DNA from 3 places in the Colwellia sp. KU-HH00111 genome. Region 1 is predicted to be linked to each of the others. Evidence: predicted binding sites of a transcription regulator. Region 1 holds the regulator's gene; each other region holds the start of a gene.
The links. Region 1 encodes NrdR, which represses ribonucleotide reductase genes. Its sites were predicted from a motif close to AAACACNANATNTNGTGTTT; they were not measured.
Positions count from the first base shown of each region.

Region 2: ABXG98_RS17840 (adenosylcobalamin-dependent ribonucleoside-diphosphate reductase) is a predicted target of NrdR. The motif match lies at 1,640-1,659, and genes of this name have one in related genera.
Region 3: nrdA (class 1a ribonucleoside-diphosphate reductase subunit alpha) is a predicted target of NrdR. The motif match lies at 4,903-4,922, and genes of this name have one in related genera.

Region 1 is NZ_BAABWO010000001.1:417,291-423,690, forward strand. Features, by position in the region: gene ABXG98_RS01710 (RNA polymerase sigma factor) at 1-331, shown strand, start outside; gene ABXG98_RS01715 (hypothetical protein) at 328-945, shown strand; gene glyA (serine hydroxymethyltransferase) at 1,246-2,502, shown strand; gene nrdR (transcriptional regulator NrdR) at 2,647-3,129, shown strand; gene ribD (bifunctional diaminohydroxyphosphoribosylaminopyrimidine deaminase/5-amino-6-(5-phosphoribosylamino)uracil reductase RibD) at 3,190-4,383, shown strand; gene ABXG98_RS01735 (riboflavin synthase) at 4,397-5,068, shown strand; gene ribBA (bifunctional 3,4-dihydroxy-2-butanone-4-phosphate synthase/GTP cyclohydrolase II) at 5,122-6,231, shown strand.
Region 2 is NZ_BAABWO010000012.1:82,930-89,329, forward strand. Features, by position in the region: gene ilvA (threonine ammonia-lyase, biosynthetic) at 1-266, shown strand, start outside; gene ABXG98_RS17835 (prohibitin family protein) at 447-1,379, shown strand; gene ABXG98_RS17840 (adenosylcobalamin-dependent ribonucleoside-diphosphate reductase) at 1,805-4,015, shown strand; gene ABXG98_RS17845 (vitamin B12-dependent ribonucleotide reductase) at 4,095-4,844, shown strand; gene nrdG (anaerobic ribonucleoside-triphosphate reductase activating protein) at 5,031-5,528, shown strand; gene nrdD (anaerobic ribonucleoside-triphosphate reductase) at 5,515-6,400, shown strand, end outside.
Region 3 is NZ_BAABWO010000003.1:165,496-171,895, reverse strand. Features, by position in the region: gene yfaE (class I ribonucleotide reductase maintenance protein YfaE) at 118-375, opposite strand; gene nrdB (class Ia ribonucleoside-diphosphate reductase subunit beta) at 375-1,505, opposite strand; partial or broken gene nrdB (class Ia ribonucleoside-diphosphate reductase subunit beta) at 1,623-2,387, opposite strand; gene nrdA (class 1a ribonucleoside-diphosphate reductase subunit alpha) at 2,510-4,780, opposite strand; gene ubiG (bifunctional 2-polyprenyl-6-hydroxyphenol methylase/3-demethylubiquinol 3-O-methyltransferase UbiG) at 5,400-6,146, opposite strand.

The DNA of each region.
Region 1 (6,400 bases):
TCGAATTGCTCACAATGTTCTAGCAACGCATGTAGCAAAAGCGATAAAAACAATTCAGGCAGATCAAGACTTAACTGACATCAGTCAAGAAGCTGAAAAAGATCACCATCAACCAACCCCTTATCAATCGCTTAATCAGCGCCAACGCCAACAAAAGCTGCTGGGTGCAATCAGGCAATTAAAACTTGAACAACAGCAGGTGATCACATTGGCTTTAGAGGGAATGAGCTATCAAGAAATAGCTGAAGTACTTTCTATTACTACAAACCTTGTTGGTGTGCGTTTACAGCGTGCTAAATCAGCATTAGCACAAATATTGGAGGCAGTATGACTAAAGATAATTCTCCATTAAATGAAGAAGAAAATAAATTGACAGAATTACCAATGCTTGATGAAGATTGGCTAGCATTGACCGAAGATTGGCAAGCTCAGCCATATGAAAAAACAGATATTCAAGCATTACTGAAGCAAACCAGAAGGCGTACACTATGGGCCAAGGCTATACTAATACTTGATTGTGTTGCTACTTTAGGTTTGATTATCGCCCTTTGTATTGGCTTATATCAAGCAGATTGGGACAATGCTACGCTAATGTATGTAGCTTTTGGTAGCCTCTTATCTACTGTATTTGTTTATTATGAAATTAAGATCAGACATCATCCATGGAAGCATAGTTGTGATAGCCCGGATAAAGCAATAATCAATGCTGTAGCAGGCTGTCAGTCGTCAATAAAGTATATTAAATTAATTAAATTATCATGTTATTTCATGTTACCTGCGATTAATTGCTATATCTATGTGATGCGCCACGGCACAGAAAAACCGCTTTGGCCTGCCTTTTTAATCATTAATTTATTTGTGTTTACACTATGGATTGTTGCTCATCTATTTCATCTGAAACGCTCTAATGAATTGAAACAGTTAAAAGGTTTACTATCAAAATAAAAATTCGATTATGGCTGTATTTCTGAGTTATATTTTGAAATTTACGAGCTTATCGTTTTAAATTTGTTGTTATTCTGTTTTTTATTCGCTATATTCTACCGTTATAGAATTTGATCTAATCGTTGAAAGCTTAGATCGAATAAAACACTATAACTTGTGGCATAAATCAGTGCGAAAAGAGCTAAACACATGTACATTTTTAATGTACAAAATGGCTCATTTCAGGCAGAATACGCCGCATTAAACTTAGGAAAACATCTTAACCGTTCTAGCCAACGGCTGGCCACTTGAGGAAAAAACATGTTTACTCGTGATATGAATATTGCTGATTATGATGCTGAACTTTATGAAGCAATGAGCAAAGAAGTTGTGCGTCAAGAAGAGCATATTGAACTAATTGCATCTGAAAACTACTGTAGTCCGCGTGTACTTGAAGCGCAAGGCTCACAATTAACCAACAAATATGCTGAAGGTTATCCTGGTAAACGTTATTACGGTGGTTGTGAGTATGTAGATGTTGCTGAGCAATTAGCCATTGACCGCGCTAAAGAATTATTTGGTGCTACTTATGCTAACGTTCAACCACATGCTGGCTCACAAGCTAATGCGGCGGTTTTTCAAGCCTTAGTTACACCTGGTGGAAAAGTATTAGGCATGAGCTTGGCTCACGGTGGTCATTTAACGCATGGCTCACATGTTAACTTCTCAGGTAAGTCTTATGAAGCGTTCCAGTATGGGTTACACCCTGAAACAGGCGACATTGATTATGATGAAGTTGAGCGTTTAGCTAACGAACATAAACCTGAAATGATCATCGGTGGTTTCTCTGCGTTTTCTGGTATTGTTGACTGGGCGCGTATGCGTAAAATTGCCGACAGCGTAGGCGCTTATTTCTTCGTTGATATGGCTCACGTTGCAGGTCTGGTTGCGGCTGGTTTATATCCAAACCCTGTTCCTCATGCTCATGTTGTTTCGACAACTACTCATAAAACCTTAGCAGGCCCTCGTGGTGGTTTGATTGTTTCAGCGTGTGATGATGAAGGTATCTATAAAAAATTAAACAGTGCGGTATTCCCTGGTGGCCAAGGTGGTCCATTAATGCATATCATCGCTGCAAAAGCGGTTGCCTTTAAAGAAGCATTAGCGCCAGAATTTAAAGCTTATCAACAAAATGTGTTAGATAATGCTAAGGCTATGGTTGCAGTGTTACAAGAACGTGGCTATAAAGTAGTATCAAATGGTACGGAAAATCATCTGTTATTACTTGATTTAATTGATAAAGATATTACTGGTAAAGATGCTGATGCAGCGTTAGGCAAAGCACATATCACAGTGAATAAAAACTCTGTACCAAATGATCCTCGTTCTCCATTTGTAACTAGTGGCTTACGTTTAGGAACACCGGCTATTTCACGTCGCGGTTTTGGCATTGAAGAAACGAAAGCACTAACTGGATGGATTTGTGATATTTTAGATGATATCAACAATGAAGATGTTATTGCACAGGTACAAGACCAAGTTAAAGCTCTATGTTCACGTTTCCCTGTATACAAGTAGTATATTGAATATAAAAAACTAATTTACAAATTTAAGTGAATTTATATTAAAATGGTCGCAATTATGCGGCCATTTTTGGTTTTTATTATGATAAATAACACGTGCCGCTAGATCTTACAGCTAAATATTGACTATAGGTAAACTATGTATTGTCCCTTTTGTAGTGCACAAGAAACGAAGGTTATTGACTCGCGTTTAGTTTCGGATGGGCACCAAATCAGACGTCGCCGTGAATGTTTGTCGTGTCATGAGCGCTACACAACATTTGAAACTGCCGAGCTAGTTATGCCGAGAATCATCAAGCGAGATGGTACACGAGAGCCGTTTAATGAAGATAAAATGCGTAGCGGATTAATGCGCGCACTCGAAAAACGACCGGTAAGTACAGAGCAGGTAGAGTTATCTATTAACAAATTGAAATCGCAAATGCGTGCTACTGGTGAGCGTGAAATAACCAGCGAAATGCTCGGCAATTTGCTTATGTCTCAATTAAAAGAATTAGACAAGGTCGCCTACCTACGCTTTGCTTCAGTGTATTTGTCATTTGAAGATATTAGTGAATTTGCTGATGAAATTGCCCGTTTAGGCAAAGAAAGCCTCAGTAGAGGAAAATCAGCAAATAAATAGTTTGTAGGCTAAGTCTAGATAACCTCAGCAGTTTTCCATCACAAATAAGGTATAAAAGGTATAGTGTTTAGCGAGCAAGATCATCACTACATGGCATTGGCAATTAAACTTGCCCAAAAAGGTCATTATACCACGTCACCAAATCCAAGAGTTGGCTGTGTATTAGTGAGCCATGTAGAAGGCAAAGAAATAATTATTGGTTCTGGTTTTCATCAAATGGCAGGGCAAGGGCATGCTGAAGTGAATGCCTTGCTTGACGCTAGCAAAAATTATCCGCAATTAATAAAGGGTGCTACTGCTTACGTTACGTTAGAGCCATGTAGTCATTTTGGCCAAACCCCACCGTGTGCTCAAGGTTTAATTAATGCAGAAGTGCAACGTGTGGTTGCCGCCATGGTCGATCCTAACCCTAGAGTTGCAGGTCGTGGTTTGAAAATGCTTGAGCAAGCAGGAATCCAAACAGAGTCCGGACTATTAGAACATGAAGCCAAAGCACTCAATTTAGGTTTTATCAAGGTGATGACACAAAACTTACCTTATGTAAGAGTTAAGTTAGCCGCTAGTCTAGATGGTAAAACCGCCATGAAAAGTGGTGAGAGTAAGTGGATTACTTCAGTTGATGCTAGGCGTGATGTGCAAAAAATTAGAGCGCAAAGCTGCGCTGTTATCACTGGCGCTGATACTGTTTTAATGGATGATGCCAAAATGACGGTTCGTTGGTCTGAGTTGGGGGAATTAAAAGCACATTACCCACAAGCGCAAGTTCGCCAACCAGTACGTGTGGTGATTGATAGCCAAAACCGTTTAACACCAAGGTTGGCATTTTTTCAGCAAGCATCTGCTATTATTATTGTTCGAGGAAAATATGATGAGCAAGACCTTGAAAACATTCATCAGTGGCCTCATTTTGTAGAACAAGTACAACTACCAATGATAATGCCAAGCCAAGGTGAAAGTGATAAAGCTCGTGCTAAAATTGACCTGACAGCATTGTTGAAATGTCTTGCACAGCGGGGCTTAAATGATGTTTTAGTCGAGTCTGGTGCTAATTTAGCGGGGGCATTTATCGAGCAGGATTTAGCCGATGAACTTATACTGTATCAAGCGCCTAAATTACTTGGTGGAGATGGAAAAAACTTAGTTAACATGCCAAATACCAGTACTTTGGTTCAAGCAAAAGCCTTATCTATTGCTGATGTTCGCATGGTTGGCTGTGATATTCGCATTATAGCTAAACTGACAAAAAACACTTAACAAGAGAGTCATTATGTTTACCGGAATTATCGAAGCGATTGGCACCATAAAAGCAATTAATATCAATGCTCAGGGAGCACGCTTAGTCATCGCGACTAATATCTTAGATATGAGTGATGTTAATCTAGGTGACTCAATAGCTACTAATGGTATTTGCCTTACTGTGGTTGAGTATGATCAACATAGCTACAGTGCAGATGTGTCAAATGAAACATTAGAGCGTACTGGCTTTGCTCACTATAGCGTAGGTATGCAAGTTAATTTAGAAAAGGCAATGTTAGCCAGTACACGTTTTGGTGGTCATATGGTGTCAGGCCATGTAGATGGTGTCTGCAATGTATTATCAATCACCAATAACGGTAATAGTATTGAATATTGGCTATCAATGCCAAGCGACTTAGCCCATTATATCGCTGAAAAAGGCTCAATAACCGTTGATGGTACCAGTTTAACGGTTAATGCATTAAGTGCTGATAATACTAAGTTTAGATTAACCATAGTGCCACATACGGTGAAAGAGACTATTTTTGCTCACTATCAAGTCGGCACTAAAGTGAACTTAGAGGTTGATTTGATTGCCCGCTACCTAGAAAGATTATTAACGAAAGAAAAATCAGCACACCCCGTTGAGCCTAGCTCAAACGTTACCGCGTCTATGTTACAAAAAGCAGGTTTTATTAAGTAACATCAAAAATAACCATTAATTACTATTACCCAAAAGATAGAAAAGAGAATCACATGAATTTAAATACCCCACAAGAAATAATCGACGATATTGCTTTAGGTAAAATGGTTATTTTAATGGATGATGAAGACCGAGAAAATGAAGGTGATTTCATCATGGCTGCTGAAATGGTCACACCTGAAGCCATTAACTTTATGGCAACTCATGGTCGTGGCTTGATTTGTATGCCGATGACTCAAGAGAAGTGTGAAAAGTTAAAGCTACCTTTAATGGTCGATAAAAATGATGCTCAATTTAGTACCAATTTTACCGTCTCTATTGAAGCCGCTACTGGTGTTACTACAGGTATTTCAGCTGCAGACAGGGCCACTACTGTACTTGCTGCTGTTGCTAAAGATGCAACGCATTTAAATATTGTACAACCAGGACATATCTTTCCATTAATTGCTAAAGATGGTGGTGTGTTAAATCGTGCTGGCCACACAGAGGCAGGTGTTGATCTAGCGCGTATGGCTAATCTTGAACCAGCAGCGGTTATTGTAGAAATACTCAATGAAGACGGCACCATGGCGCGTCGCCCAGATCTAGAAATTATTGCTAAAAAGCACGGCATTAAAATGGGCACAATTGCTGATTTAATTGAATTTAGAAATGCAACGGAAACGACTATTGAACGTGTGTCCCAGTGTAAATTACCTACGGCATATGGTGAGTTTGATCTGATTGTATTTAAAGACACTATCGATGGCCAAGCTCATTTTGCCTTAACTAAAGGTGAGATCAAAGCTGATGAGCCAACATTAGTGCGTGTACATCTAGAAAACACGTTTAAAGATTTATTATTTAGCCAACGAGAGAGTGTTGCTAAATGGCCAATGGCAAGTGCAATGCAAAGAATTGGTGAAGAAGGTGGCGTATTGGTGTTATTAGGTAAACATGAATCACCGATGGAGTTAATTAACTTAGTTGAAAAGTACGCTAAGATTGATGCAGGCGAAAGTGTTAAAGAAGTTAATCGTCATGTTGGCTCTCGAAATGTTGGTGTTGGCTCGCAAATACTATCTAATTTAGGCGTCAATAAAATGAGACTATTAAGCTCACAAACTAAATATCATTCTTTATCAGGGTTTGGCCTAGAAGTGGTTGAATATATTTCAGAATAACGGCTAAGCAACCAGTATTTTCATCGTAATAAAACTATTGGGTTTGGGCTTTTTAAGCATGATCAGACCCAATAGCTTCATTTTCACTCATAGTTACTTCTCATATCGCATTTCACATCGTACATCGCGGGTCAAAGTCTTCAAGTTAACTTGATAAAATAAGTATTGC
Region 2 (6,400 bases), on a different contig from region 1:
ATACTAATAGCATCAATGAACGATTGTTCAGCTTTGAGTTTCCTGAGCACCCCGGCGCCCTAGAAAAATTTCTAGATGCCATGGGCGAACTGTTTAATATTACCCTGTTTCATTATCGAAACCATGGCGCAGCCTTTGGTCAAGTATTGGCGGGGTTTGAAGTTAGCACCTCTAAAGAAGTTGAATTTTTTCAGCATTTAAACGCTCTTGGCTATCAATACAAAGAAGCAACCGACAACCTTGCCTATCAAGAATTTCTCAACTAAAAAGCTGCTTTCTAACCATAAAAACTAGCAGATATCCAAAATCGCTTGACATATTATGTCAAGCGATTTACTTTATTAATGGTCTTAGGGCTACAAATTAGTACTATATACGGGCCCCAACTGCTGATAAAAACTAACGAATAGCAAAAATACAACCATAAAAATAAATAAGGAAAATATATGTTAAACAAAGGATTAGCTACAAAAAACGTAAATATTGATACCACAGTAGCAACCAAACACATTGGAAAAGCGGTACTAGCGGCGATCACCGCCATTGTACTTTGGCAAGTTTTTTACACCATAGATGAAGGACACGTAGGCATAGTTAAGCGCTTCGGCGAAGCGACTACGCAAGTAAACCCAGGTTTGCACACTAAAATTCCCTTTGCTGATTCTATTGAAGAATTAGAGATCCGTACCCGTAAAAATTCTGAATCACTTAAAGCTTCAACCTTTGAACAAATGCCAGTACAAGCCGAGGTGTCGGTAAACTGGACGGTAATACGTGCTGAAGCTTTTGAACTATATAAAGGATATGGTGGCTTAGATCAGTTTGAAAATCGCATTCTTGACCCACGCTTACGCTCTGCTACTAAAGATGCGTTAGCGCGATTCAAAGCAGAACAAATTGTACAAAACCGTGGCCAAGTCATTCAAAAAATCGAAGAAACACTATTAACAGCCATGCAAGACTTCCCTGTGAAACTTGATAGTGTACAAATTGAAAATTTAATTCTGCCGGCAAAATATTTACAAAGTATTGAAACCAAGCAAACAGAGAAAAATTTAGCCGCAGCAGAAAAGCATCGTCTAGAGCGACAAAAACTTGAAGCTCAACGTGAGGTGAATACTGCTGAAGCGAAACGTGATGCTGAAAAAGCTCGGGCTGATGGTAGCGCTTATGCCATTGAAATAGAAGCCAAAGCGCAAGCACAAGCAATACGTGTGAAAGGCTTAGCTGAAGCTGAGGCTATGCTTAAAAAAGCAGAAGCGATTAAAGCCAGCAAAACCTTAGTAGAATATATCAAAGCACAACAATGGGATGGTAAGTTACCCAGCACGGTTATGGGAAGCGGCCAAGATATTTTGTGGAATATGAAAGAAAAATAACTGAATCACTGCGCTACTTATACCATTAAGATAGTTATGTAGCGCAGCTACCATTGTTTCCACTTTCCTCTCAGTACTATCCTTATTATTACAACCCATAATGTCTGAAATTCGATCAAAGCATTTACTACTGAACGGACAAAACAGCAAAAGAGCTTGTTTTACTTATAAATTTAGCTAAATGTCATAAAAATCTATACAGCAAAATACGCTAAAAACAATCAAATTGATGCAAAAAACGTCTAACTGCCACTTTAAATAAGCACTATATATAGTATCAAAATAAATGTAGAATACCATATATAGTGTCACATCGATAAAAACTTGATCTCGATCAACTATTAAGCAGCACTTAATACTATATATTGTGTCACACAAAAATAAAAACACGCTCCTCGCGCACTATTCTTATGGAAAGACAAACAATGAAAGAACAAACCATCACGGATACACCCGAAACACTAGCTGTTTTTGATGCTAACCATCTACAGTTAGCATCCCTAGACATTTGGCGATCCAAGTACCAATTAAAAACCTCATCAGGCGAGCCTGTTGATAAAAACGTCATTGACACCTTTGAACGTGTTGCTAAAGCGATTGCCAGTGTTGAAACCACGCCTGCTAAACAAAAAAAGCATGGCGAAGAATTTCTTTGGGCATTAATGAATGGTGCAGTACCAGCAGGTCGGATCGTTTCAAATGCAGGTGCAGGTGCGCAAAAACCCGCCTCATCTACCATTAATTGTACTGTTTCAGCCACCATTGAAGATTCAATGCATGGTATTGTCGGTGAAGCCGTGAGTAAAGCGAGCTTAACGCTAAAAGCAGGTTGTGGTATCGGCTATGACTTCTCAACAATTCGACCTGACGGTGGCTATGTTGCAGGGGCTGGCGCAACCACCTCAGGGCCACTGCCGTTTATGGATATTTTCGATACCATGTGTAAAACCGTATCCTCTTCTGGTGGACGTCGTGGTGCACAAATGGGCACTATTGATTGTCAACATCCTGATATCATGTCGTTTATTAAAGCCAAGCGTGAAGATGGTCGTCTGCGTCAGTTTAATCTTTCTATCTTAATTACCGATCCCTTCATGGAAGCGGTTAAAGCCGATGCAGATTGGCAGTTAGTTTTCCCTACCAATAAAAATGAAATTGCGCTTGATGGTTTAGCCTTTGACGCAGAAAATAATACCGATGATGTTATCTGGCGCGAATGGCCACTTAATATGGACGGTTATCTAGTCAATGGTGCAGGCGAAACCGCCTGTAAAGTTTATCGCACTATCCGCGCGAAAAACTTGTGGAATATGATCATGAACGCCACTTATGATTATGCTGAGCCGGGTTTTATCCTGATCGACAAAGTCAATGAATATAACAACAATTGGTTTGGTGAGCTCATTCGCGCAACTAACCCTTGTGGCGAGCAACCACTTCCGCCAAATGGCTCATGCTTATTAGGCTCAATCAATTTAACCGCTTTTGTAAATAACCCGTTCACTGCACAAGCAAGCTTTGATTGGGATCGATTCAAAAAAGTGGTGCGAATTTTCACCCGCATGCTTGATAATGTGGTTGAAATTAATGGTTTACCTTTACCTGAGCAAGTTGCTGAAATTGAAAGCAAACGCCGCCATGGCATGGGCTATTTAGGCTTAGGATCTGCCATGACCATGTTGGGTATGAAGTATGGTAAAAACAATTCAGTGAAGTTCACTGATGAAGTTACTAAGCATTTAGCCATAGAGGGCTGGCGTGAAGCGACTAAACTTGCCAAAGAAAAAGGCGGCGCTCCTTTCTTAAATGACATGTATACCATCACTGGCGCTTTATTGCGTAAACGCCCTGAATTGGCCGACAAATATAAATTAGGTGATCAAGTTAAAGGGGTTGAATTACACCTTAATTATAGCCGATATATGAAAAACATTGTTGCCGAGTTAGGTGAAAAGTGGCTTGAAGAAGCGCTAACAACTGGATTACGTTTTACTCACCACAGCTCTATTGCACCAACAGGCACCATAGCACTGTCCATAGGCAATAACGCCAGTAATGGTATTGAGCCTAGCTTTGCTCATGACTACAAACGTAACGTCATCATTCCTGGAAAATCGACCAAACAACAAGTCAATGTTCGCTCTGCGGAAGTATTAGCCTATGAACGACTAATGAAAAGCACCCATGGTGATGATTGGCAGTTACCGATGATCAAAATGGGCACAGTATTATCATTAGATTTATCACAACTGCCAGAAAGCTTTGTTGATACCTCTACCGTTACCCCATCAGAACATGTTGCGGTACAAGCAGCGGCGCAGAAGTGGATTGATAGCTCAATCTCCAAAACAGTGAATATTCCAACGGAGTTCCCGTTCGAGCAGTTTGAAGATGTCTATTTAGAAGCTTACAAAGCAGGTTTAAAAGGCTGTACTACCTTTAGATTTAACCCTGAAAACTTTTCAGGAGTACTGGTTAATGAAGCAGATCTTGCCAATACCGAGTATCAATTTACCCTCGAAGATGGTGAAGTGATAAAAGTAAAAGGTAATGAAAAAGTCGTTTACGAAGGTCAAGAGCACATTGCTTCTAACTTATTTGAAGCCATTAAAGAAGGGCAATACGGCCGATTTTAACATCACACGTAACAAGCCTTGAAGCAAAACTAATTTAGTCGGCTGCTATAATTAGCAGCCATTTAAAAGAGAAAACATCATGACACAATCATCGTCGACGCCAAAACCTGTAGAAATCAGCAAAAAGATCACTGGCGTATCAGTAGTCAATAAAGACACCTCTACTGAAAACCCAGCACCAACAGCGCAATCACCTAAAGTTGAAGTTATTCAAGAGACTAAACGTCCAAAGCAATTAGACTCTAGAACCTATAAAATCAAAGCAACCACAGGTTATGAACATGCCTATTACGTGAGCATTTCAAACGTGGTACTCAATGAGGGCACACCGTTAGAAGAAGTACGTCCTTATGAAATCTTCATCAATACCAAAGACAAAATAAATGTTCAATGGGTACACGCCTTAACCTTTATGATGTCAGCCATCTTTCGTAAAGGCGGTGAATACATGTTCTTACTTGATGAATTACGCGAAGTATCTTCACCCAATGCTGGCTGGTTTGGTCAACATACCCGTGGAGGTAATCCTAGATATATAGAGTCCATGGTCTCAGCAATTGCCGATACCATTGCCTTTCATGTTGAACAAACCTGTGGGGTTGGCGTTGAAGCAATTGAATTATCTGAAGCTGCAAAAGCGATTATTGAAGAAAAAAAAGCAGCGTACTTAAAAAATCACGCAGCGAACTCAACATCAGCAGATGTAGCTAATGATGATGCGGGCATGCCAAACGCACAAGATTGCCCTAAGTGTAAAGTTCGTAATGCGGTAATAAAACTAGATGGGTGTTTAACTTGCGTTTCCTGTGGCGATTCTAAGTGCGGCTAATTGAACAAAACCGCCTTAAAAGCAATTAACAAATACAAAAACACTATATATAGTGTTTTTGTCGTTTAAGATTACCACATATAGATAACCCGTTGATGAAAAGTTGATCTCGATCAACTAACAACATAGTCGTATTACTATATATTGTGTTTACTAAAAATAAAAACACAATATATAGGTTAGTACATGGAATTTAATTGCCTGCCCCCAACCACAATTTTTCAAGAAGTGCCCAATGAAATAAGTCTATGCTTTAGCATTACTGGCTGCAAAGTTGGTTGTAAAGGTTGTCATAGCACAGAGCTATGGAATGAAAACTACGGCAGTTCATTAACAAATCAAACCTTTATCAGTTGGTTAAATAAATATCAAAATTTAATCAGCTGCGTGTTATTTTTTGGTGGCGAATGGCAACCAAACCAACTTATTGAAAAACTACTTATCGCCAAAAATTTTGGTCTTAAAACCTGCTTGTATTCTGGTGAAAAACATATCGATATTAGCATTACCCAACACCTAGATTTTTTGAAAACGGGGGCATGGCAACCAACACTTGGCGGCTTAGAAAGCCCTGATACCAACCAAGTTTTTCGCAATGTAAAAACCGGTGAAAAACTCAACCATTTATTTCAAAAACACCACTCTACTCATTTATTAAAAGGAGTTAACAATGTTGCAGCTTAGTGAACAACAAATTAATAGTAAAAAAGATTTTATCCACCAGTATTTTTCAGCCAAAAATGCCGCCGACGGCTCAAAAATGGACGCCAATGCCAATGTCAGCCATAAAAATATTGCCACTTTAGAAGCTGAACTATTAAAAGACTGTTTTGTACAAATTAACCGAGGGTTAGTACAAGACAAAATTCGCGAATCGTTTGGTGAGGAACTAGCAACTGAATATTTACGTCAGATTGAAAATCACGAAATCTATGTCCATGATGAAACTAGCTTAAAGCCCTACTGCACATCTATTAGTATGTATCCTTTTTTACTCGACGGACTCACTAAGTTGGGCGGCGAGTCAAAAGCACCTAAACACTTAGAGTCATTTTGTGGTTCATTTGTAAACTTAATTTTTGCTATTTCCGCGCAATTTGCCGGTGCGGTAGCGACAGTTGAATTTATCACTTATTTTGATTATTTTGCTCGTTTAGAATACGGTGATGACTATTTAACCACGCACAAATCAGCCATCGAAAATCATTTACAGCACGTAGTTTATGCCATCAACCAACCTGCAGCGGCACGTGGGTATCAAAGTGTTTTTTGGAATATTTCTTTATTCGATCAACATTATTTTACTGCGATGTTTGAACATTTTGTTTTTCCTGACTTTTCCAAACCTAAATGGCAAACGGTCGAACAATTACAATTATTTTTTCTAGATTGGCTAAACAACGAACGAGAAAAAGCCGTGTTAACTTTTCCGGTGGTCACTGCCGCCATGCTTACTGAAAATGGTCAATGCAAAGATATGGACTTTGCTTATCAATTGGCTGAGCAAAAAGCTCAAGGTAACTCGTTGTTTGTGTATTTGTCTGACAGCCCAGATT
Region 3 (6,400 bases), on a different contig from region 1:
TAAGGTAATTAAATTATTGCTATCAGTGGCATTGAACCACAGGAAAGTAGCAATTGGTCCTCAGTATGAGGAGGGAAATAATTATTTTTTATTGGAATAATTAGTCAAAAACAGTATCTATCCGTGTGGATCTATTTCTATATCGGTTGCAGGAATTGAACAGCAAGTTAGTATTTCACCATCCCCTACATAGGCTAAAGGAGACATTTCATAATGAACTTCTCCTTTAATTAACTTACATCTACATGCGCCACAGAACCCATCTCTACAGTGGTAATGGGTTTCAATATTCTCTCTTTCTAATGAGTCTAAGATGTTTTTATCAGGTTCGAGAAACGAAATGACTCGTTCCTCGACTGTTATTTTCCATGACATTATAATTCGTAATCGTCAAACTCACCCGCTTCAACGTTAGAGTCAATCTGACCAACCAAATAGCTTGATATTTCTGCTTCTTGTGGGGCAACTTGTACGTTATCAGACGTTAAATATGAATTCATCCAAGGAAGAGGGTTGCTTTTGATACTGAAAGGACTATCTAAGCCAATAGCTGTCATTCTTTGATGACTGATATACTCGATATATTCTTTGATAATCGCGGCATTCAAACCAATCATCGAACCATCTTTAAATAAGTAATCGGCCCATTCTTTTTCTTGTTCAACTACGTCCAAGAATATTTGTCTACCTTGTTCTTCTAATTCAATGCAAATTTGTTGCATTTCAGGGTCATCACCACCTTTTTTCCATATGTTTAACATATGCTGTGTACCCGTTAAATGGAGGGCTTCGTCCCTTGCAATAAGGCGAATTAGTTTACTGTTCCCCTCAAGCAAAGATCTCTCTGAAAACGCAAATGAACAGGCGAAACTAACGTAAAAACGAATAGCTTCTAAAGCATTAACAGAGCACACCGCAAGGTATAATTTTTCTTTTAATTTGCGTAAAGTAACATCATGTTCAACACCTTCAGATGTATGTTTACCTTCGCCATGTAAGTTATATAACTGTGAATATAAAATTAAATCATCAAAGTAAAGTGCAATACTTTCTGCACGTTTTAATATTGCAGGGTTAATAACTATTTCATCAAATACTTCACCAGGGTGGGTAAATAAATTTCTTAAGATATGTGTATATGAACGAGAGTGAATGGTCTCACTAAATGCCCATGTCTCAATCCATGTTTCAATCTCAGGTAAAGAAGCCAATGGAAGTAATACCGCATTTACTGAACGTGCGGCCATACTATCAAGTAAGATTTGATATTTAAGATTAGAGATGAATATGTGCTTTTCTGCATCAGATAGACTTTGCCAATCTGAACGATCTTTTGATACATCTACTTCTTCTGGTCGCCAGAAGAAAGATAGTTGTTTCTCGATTAAGTTCTCAAATGCTGAGTGTTTTTGAACATCATAACGAGATACATTCACTGGATTGCCAAAGAACATTGGTTCTTTTAAAGCGTCATTATTTTTTTGATTAAACGTAGTATATTTCATTTTTTATTTATTCCGGGATAAAGCCACATATTTATTTTTTTATGCTGCTATTTTAAGTTGTGTGGCATTTTTTGTGATTTTATGTGTGGTATCACACAAGTCGATCACGTTGTTTGTGCTTGATTTAGCTTGATAAACTTTTAAAAGTTTGCTATTCTGTGTGTATTCCTGGCGGGATTTTAATCGTATTATTTTGGCATTGCCTTCTAATAGTTCTCGTTCTGCAAAGGCAAACGAGCAGGCAAAACTTACATAAAAACGAATTGCTTCAAGGGCGTTCACAGAACAAACAGCTAAATATAAACGTTCTTTTAATTTTCGCGTACTGACTTCAATTGATTTGCCATCAATATCATAAGTCCCTTCACCTTGAGACTGCAACAGTTGGGTTGTGATAATAACGTCATCGAAGTATTTAGCGATACTCGTAGCGCGCTTTAATATCGCAGGGTTAACAATGATATCGTCGAATATCTCGCCTGGTTCAGTAAATAAATTACGTAAAATATGGGTATAAGAGCGTGAGTGAATAGTTTCGCTAAAGGCCCATGTTTCTACCCATGTTTCAACTTCTGGTAATGATACCAGCGGTAGCAGTACGGCATTTACAGAACGTGCGGCCATCGAATCAAGCAAGGTTTGGTATTTTAAGTTTGAGATGAAAATATGCTTTTCAGAATCAGTCAAACTTTGCCAATCTGCTCTATCTTTTGATACATCGACCTCTTCAGGTCGCCAAAAAAATGATAGCTGCTTTTCTATTAATTTTTCAAATGCAATGTAACGCTGTTGATCATAGCGTGAAACATTGACGCTATTACCTAAAAACATAGGCTCTAGCAAGGCATTATTGGGTGTTTGGTTAAACGTAGTATACGTCATTTGTCGTTATTCCTTTCTGTATTGCCAGCTGATGTTTAAGCTATGGCAACACAGAGCCAAGTAAAACACTTAGGCTCTGATAATTATATTTGTTGTAATCAAAATTGGGCGAGCAAAACCTGTTATATTTTACACGCACCACCAGCGCAGTCGTCACTTTCAACTTCTACGTCATCGCTAGCACCATCCCGCGTGTTGTGATAATACATAGTTTTAACCCCTAACTTATACGCAGTTAAAATGTCTTTTAAAATTTGTTTAACTGGGACTTTACCCCCTTCAAATTTTGCTGGATCATAATTGGTATTTGCAGAGATAGTTTGGTCAACAAACTTTTGCATAATACCAACAATTTCCAAATAGCCTTCGTTACTTGGAATATTCCAAAGCAACTCATAATTGTTTTTAAGGCGTTGATACTCAGGAACCACTTGTTTTAATATACCGTCTTTGCTCGCTTTCACACTGATTAAACCACGAGGTGGCTCTATACCATTGGTGGCATTAGATATTTGTGAGGAAGTTTCTGATGGCATTAAGGCTGAAACTGTTGAGTTGCGTACACCATAGGTTTGAATGCTAGTTCTTAGCGCTTCCCAGTCTAAATGTAATGGTTCACCAGTAATATCATCAATCGACCTTTTGTAGGTATCAATAGGTAAAATACCTTGAGCCAAACGTGTTTCATCAAATTTAGGACAAGCCCCTTGCTCTTTAGCCAATAAATTACTGGCTTTTAATAAATAGTATTGAATGGCTTCAAACGTTTTATGGGTTAAGTTATTGGCGCTACCATTTGAATAATACAAGCCATTTTTCGCTAAGTAATAGGCATAATTAATAACACCAATACCTAAAGTACGGCGCGCTAAGCTGGCATTGCGAGCGGCTGGAATAGGGTAGTCTTGATAATCAAGTAAACTATCTAACGCACGTACTGCAAGATCGGCCAACCCTTCCAATTCATCAAGTGATTCAATCGCACCAAGGTTAAAAGCGGAAAGCGTACATAAGGCGATTTCACCATTTTCATCGTTAACATCATGCATTGGTTTTGTTGGCAAGGCGATTTCTAAACATAAGTTACTTTGTCTAATTGGCGCTTTACTCGGGTCAAAAGGGCTATGAGTGTTACAATGGTCAACATTTTGTAAATATATTCTGCCCGTACTGGCACGCTCTTGGGCGAATAAGGTAAACAGCTCTATCGCTTTAATACGTTTTTTACGAATAGACTCATCGTTTTCATATTGAAGATAGAGTGCTTCAAATTTATCTTGATCTTCAAAGAAGGCATCATAAAGCCCGGGTACATCACTTGGGCTAAATAAGGTGATATGGCCGCCTTTAATCAATCTTTGATACATGGTTTTGTTAAACTGCACACCGTAGTCTAGATGGCGAACACGGTTCTCTTCAACACCACGGTTATTTTTAAGGACCAATAAACTTTCAACTTCTAAGTGCCAAAGTGGGTAGAAGAGTGTTGCTGCTCCGCCACGAACGCCACCTTGTGAACAGCTTTTCACCGCAGTTTGAAAATGCTTATAAAACGGAATACAGCCTGTGTGAAATGCTTCGCCATTGCGAATAGTGCTACCTAGTGCTCGAATACGTCCAGCATTGACACCAATACCAGCGCGTTGCGAAACATATTTAACAATTGCACTTGAGGTGGCGTTAATTGAGTCTAAAGAATCATCGCACTCTATCAACACACAAGATGAAAATTGACGAGTTGGCGTTCTTACCCCCGCCATAATTGGTGTTGGTAATGAAATTTTAAACGTTGATATTGCGTTATAAAAACCTTCAATATAATTAAGGCGAGTTTCTTTTGGGTATTTGGCAAACAAACAGGCAGCAACTAAAATATATAAAAACTGCGCGCTTTCATAAATATCACCATTGACGCGATTTTGAACTAGGTATTTACCTTCAAGTTGTTTGACAGCGGCATAACTGAAATTTAGATCTCGGCTATGATCAAGAAACATCGACATTTGTTCAAAATCACTTTCATCATAATCAATTAACAAGTGTTGATCATATTTTCCTAACTCAATCATGTTGACGACATGATCATATAGTCTCGGAGGCTCAAATTGACCATAGGCTTTTTTGCGCAAATGAAAAACAGCTAGCCTAGCAGCTAAATATTGATAATCAGGGGTCTCTTCTGAGATTAAATCAGCTGCGGCTTTGATGATGGTTTCATGTATATCGGCAGTTTTAATGCCATCATAAAACTGTATATGTGATTTTAATTCTACTTGAGAAACAGAAACTTGTTCTAAATCGGCAGCAGCCCAAGCAATTACTCGATGAATCTTCTCTAAATCGATCGATTCTTTTTCGCCATTACGCTTTGTAACAAAGAGGTTATTATTCATGAAAGACCTGTGGTATAAATTAGATTAATTCTTCTTAGCAATAACGCACTGTTTGCTGCTAAGACGCCCTGTTATTTTTATTATTTCCTATGTGTAATAAACAAACATGATGGATATGTTTTATACACAACATCTAGGGTTTTTTGTAAACTAAGACACAAGATAATGAGGTTTTATGATGATTGCAAGCGGTAAAAAAGTTCAGTTTTAGGTTGACTTTTTAGTTGTTGGTACTAGGTTAGTAATAACTAACCTAGTACCGTTAAAAAGCTTGGTATTTGACTAAAAGCAATCTTTATTATTGAAAATAAATAAGGTTAAATTATTTTAATCTGTTTTTAGAAATTGTTATGTCCAATAGTAATAAAAAACCAAATAACAACAATTATCAATAAGCAGGTTAACTGTTGTGGTTTTGTGCTGTATTTTTGATAAGGGTAGATGTCATTTCAATATATTTGTTTCAATTTAACCGGGTGCATCACCAGCAATTTCTATATCCAAACCACATCCATATGTTTTTTTTAGCCCCCTGAGCGTCTCATGATCAAGGCGCAGATTATTACTAATACTTGCTCCTTTATATTGCGACGACATTAGGGATAGCGCAATCAACCTTTTATGTCATTTTTTGACAACATAATAGGTAGTTAACGTCCAAGTTTTTAGTTAATTTATGATTTTCGGTGACAGGGTTGTAATGTATTCCACAGGCATCAATACAGTTAAGCTCATTAGTCTCAGCCCAGCCGATCAATTGTGACGGTTTAATAAATTTGTCATGCTCATGGGTGCCATCGGGTACTAGTTTGAATAATTTTTCTGCCGCTAAAATGGCTAATAAATACGATTTAACCGTTTTATTTAAGGTTGAGAAAAATACTAAACCACCGGGTTTTACGAGTTTGGCACAAGCGCTAACCACAGAAGCCGGATCAGGAACGTGCTCTAACATCTCCATACAAGTAACCACATCAAAAGCTTCGCTACATTGCTCGGCTTTTTCTTCAGCTGTTATTTTTTCGTAGTTGATAGTTAAACCTGATTCAAGTGCGTGGAGTTTGGCGACATTTAATGGCTCTGTTCCCATATCAATGCCTGTTACATTTGCACCTAATTTAGCTAATGACTCAGATAAAATGCCACCACCACAGCCCACATCAATCACTTTCTTATCAAAAAGTTGGCTTTGTTGTTCGCTAATATGCTGACAAATAAACTGCACTCTTAACGGATTTACTTGATGTAAGGGCTTAAAATCACCTGCTAAATCCCACCAATGGTTTGCTATTTGCTCAAACTTTTCTATTTCGGCTTCATTTACATTTGCTGCGAAAGCGTTAGGTTTATCGTGAATTTTGTTCATGGTTTATTCTAGTTGGCATCTAATGGCTCGATTCTAAACGAAAGTGATAATTAAACAAAGTGTAAAGCAAGTAAAAATACCTGAAACAGATCAACTAAGTCGTTATTATGCTGTTTTATTCAGCAGTTTTTTTATGACAACAAATAGGCTTGCACCTAGCTAAATAAAGCTGTTTGGCATCACAAAAATTTGTGATAGTATGCTGCGTTGATTTATATATTTTTTATAAAAATATAATAATAAAAATTTTGTGA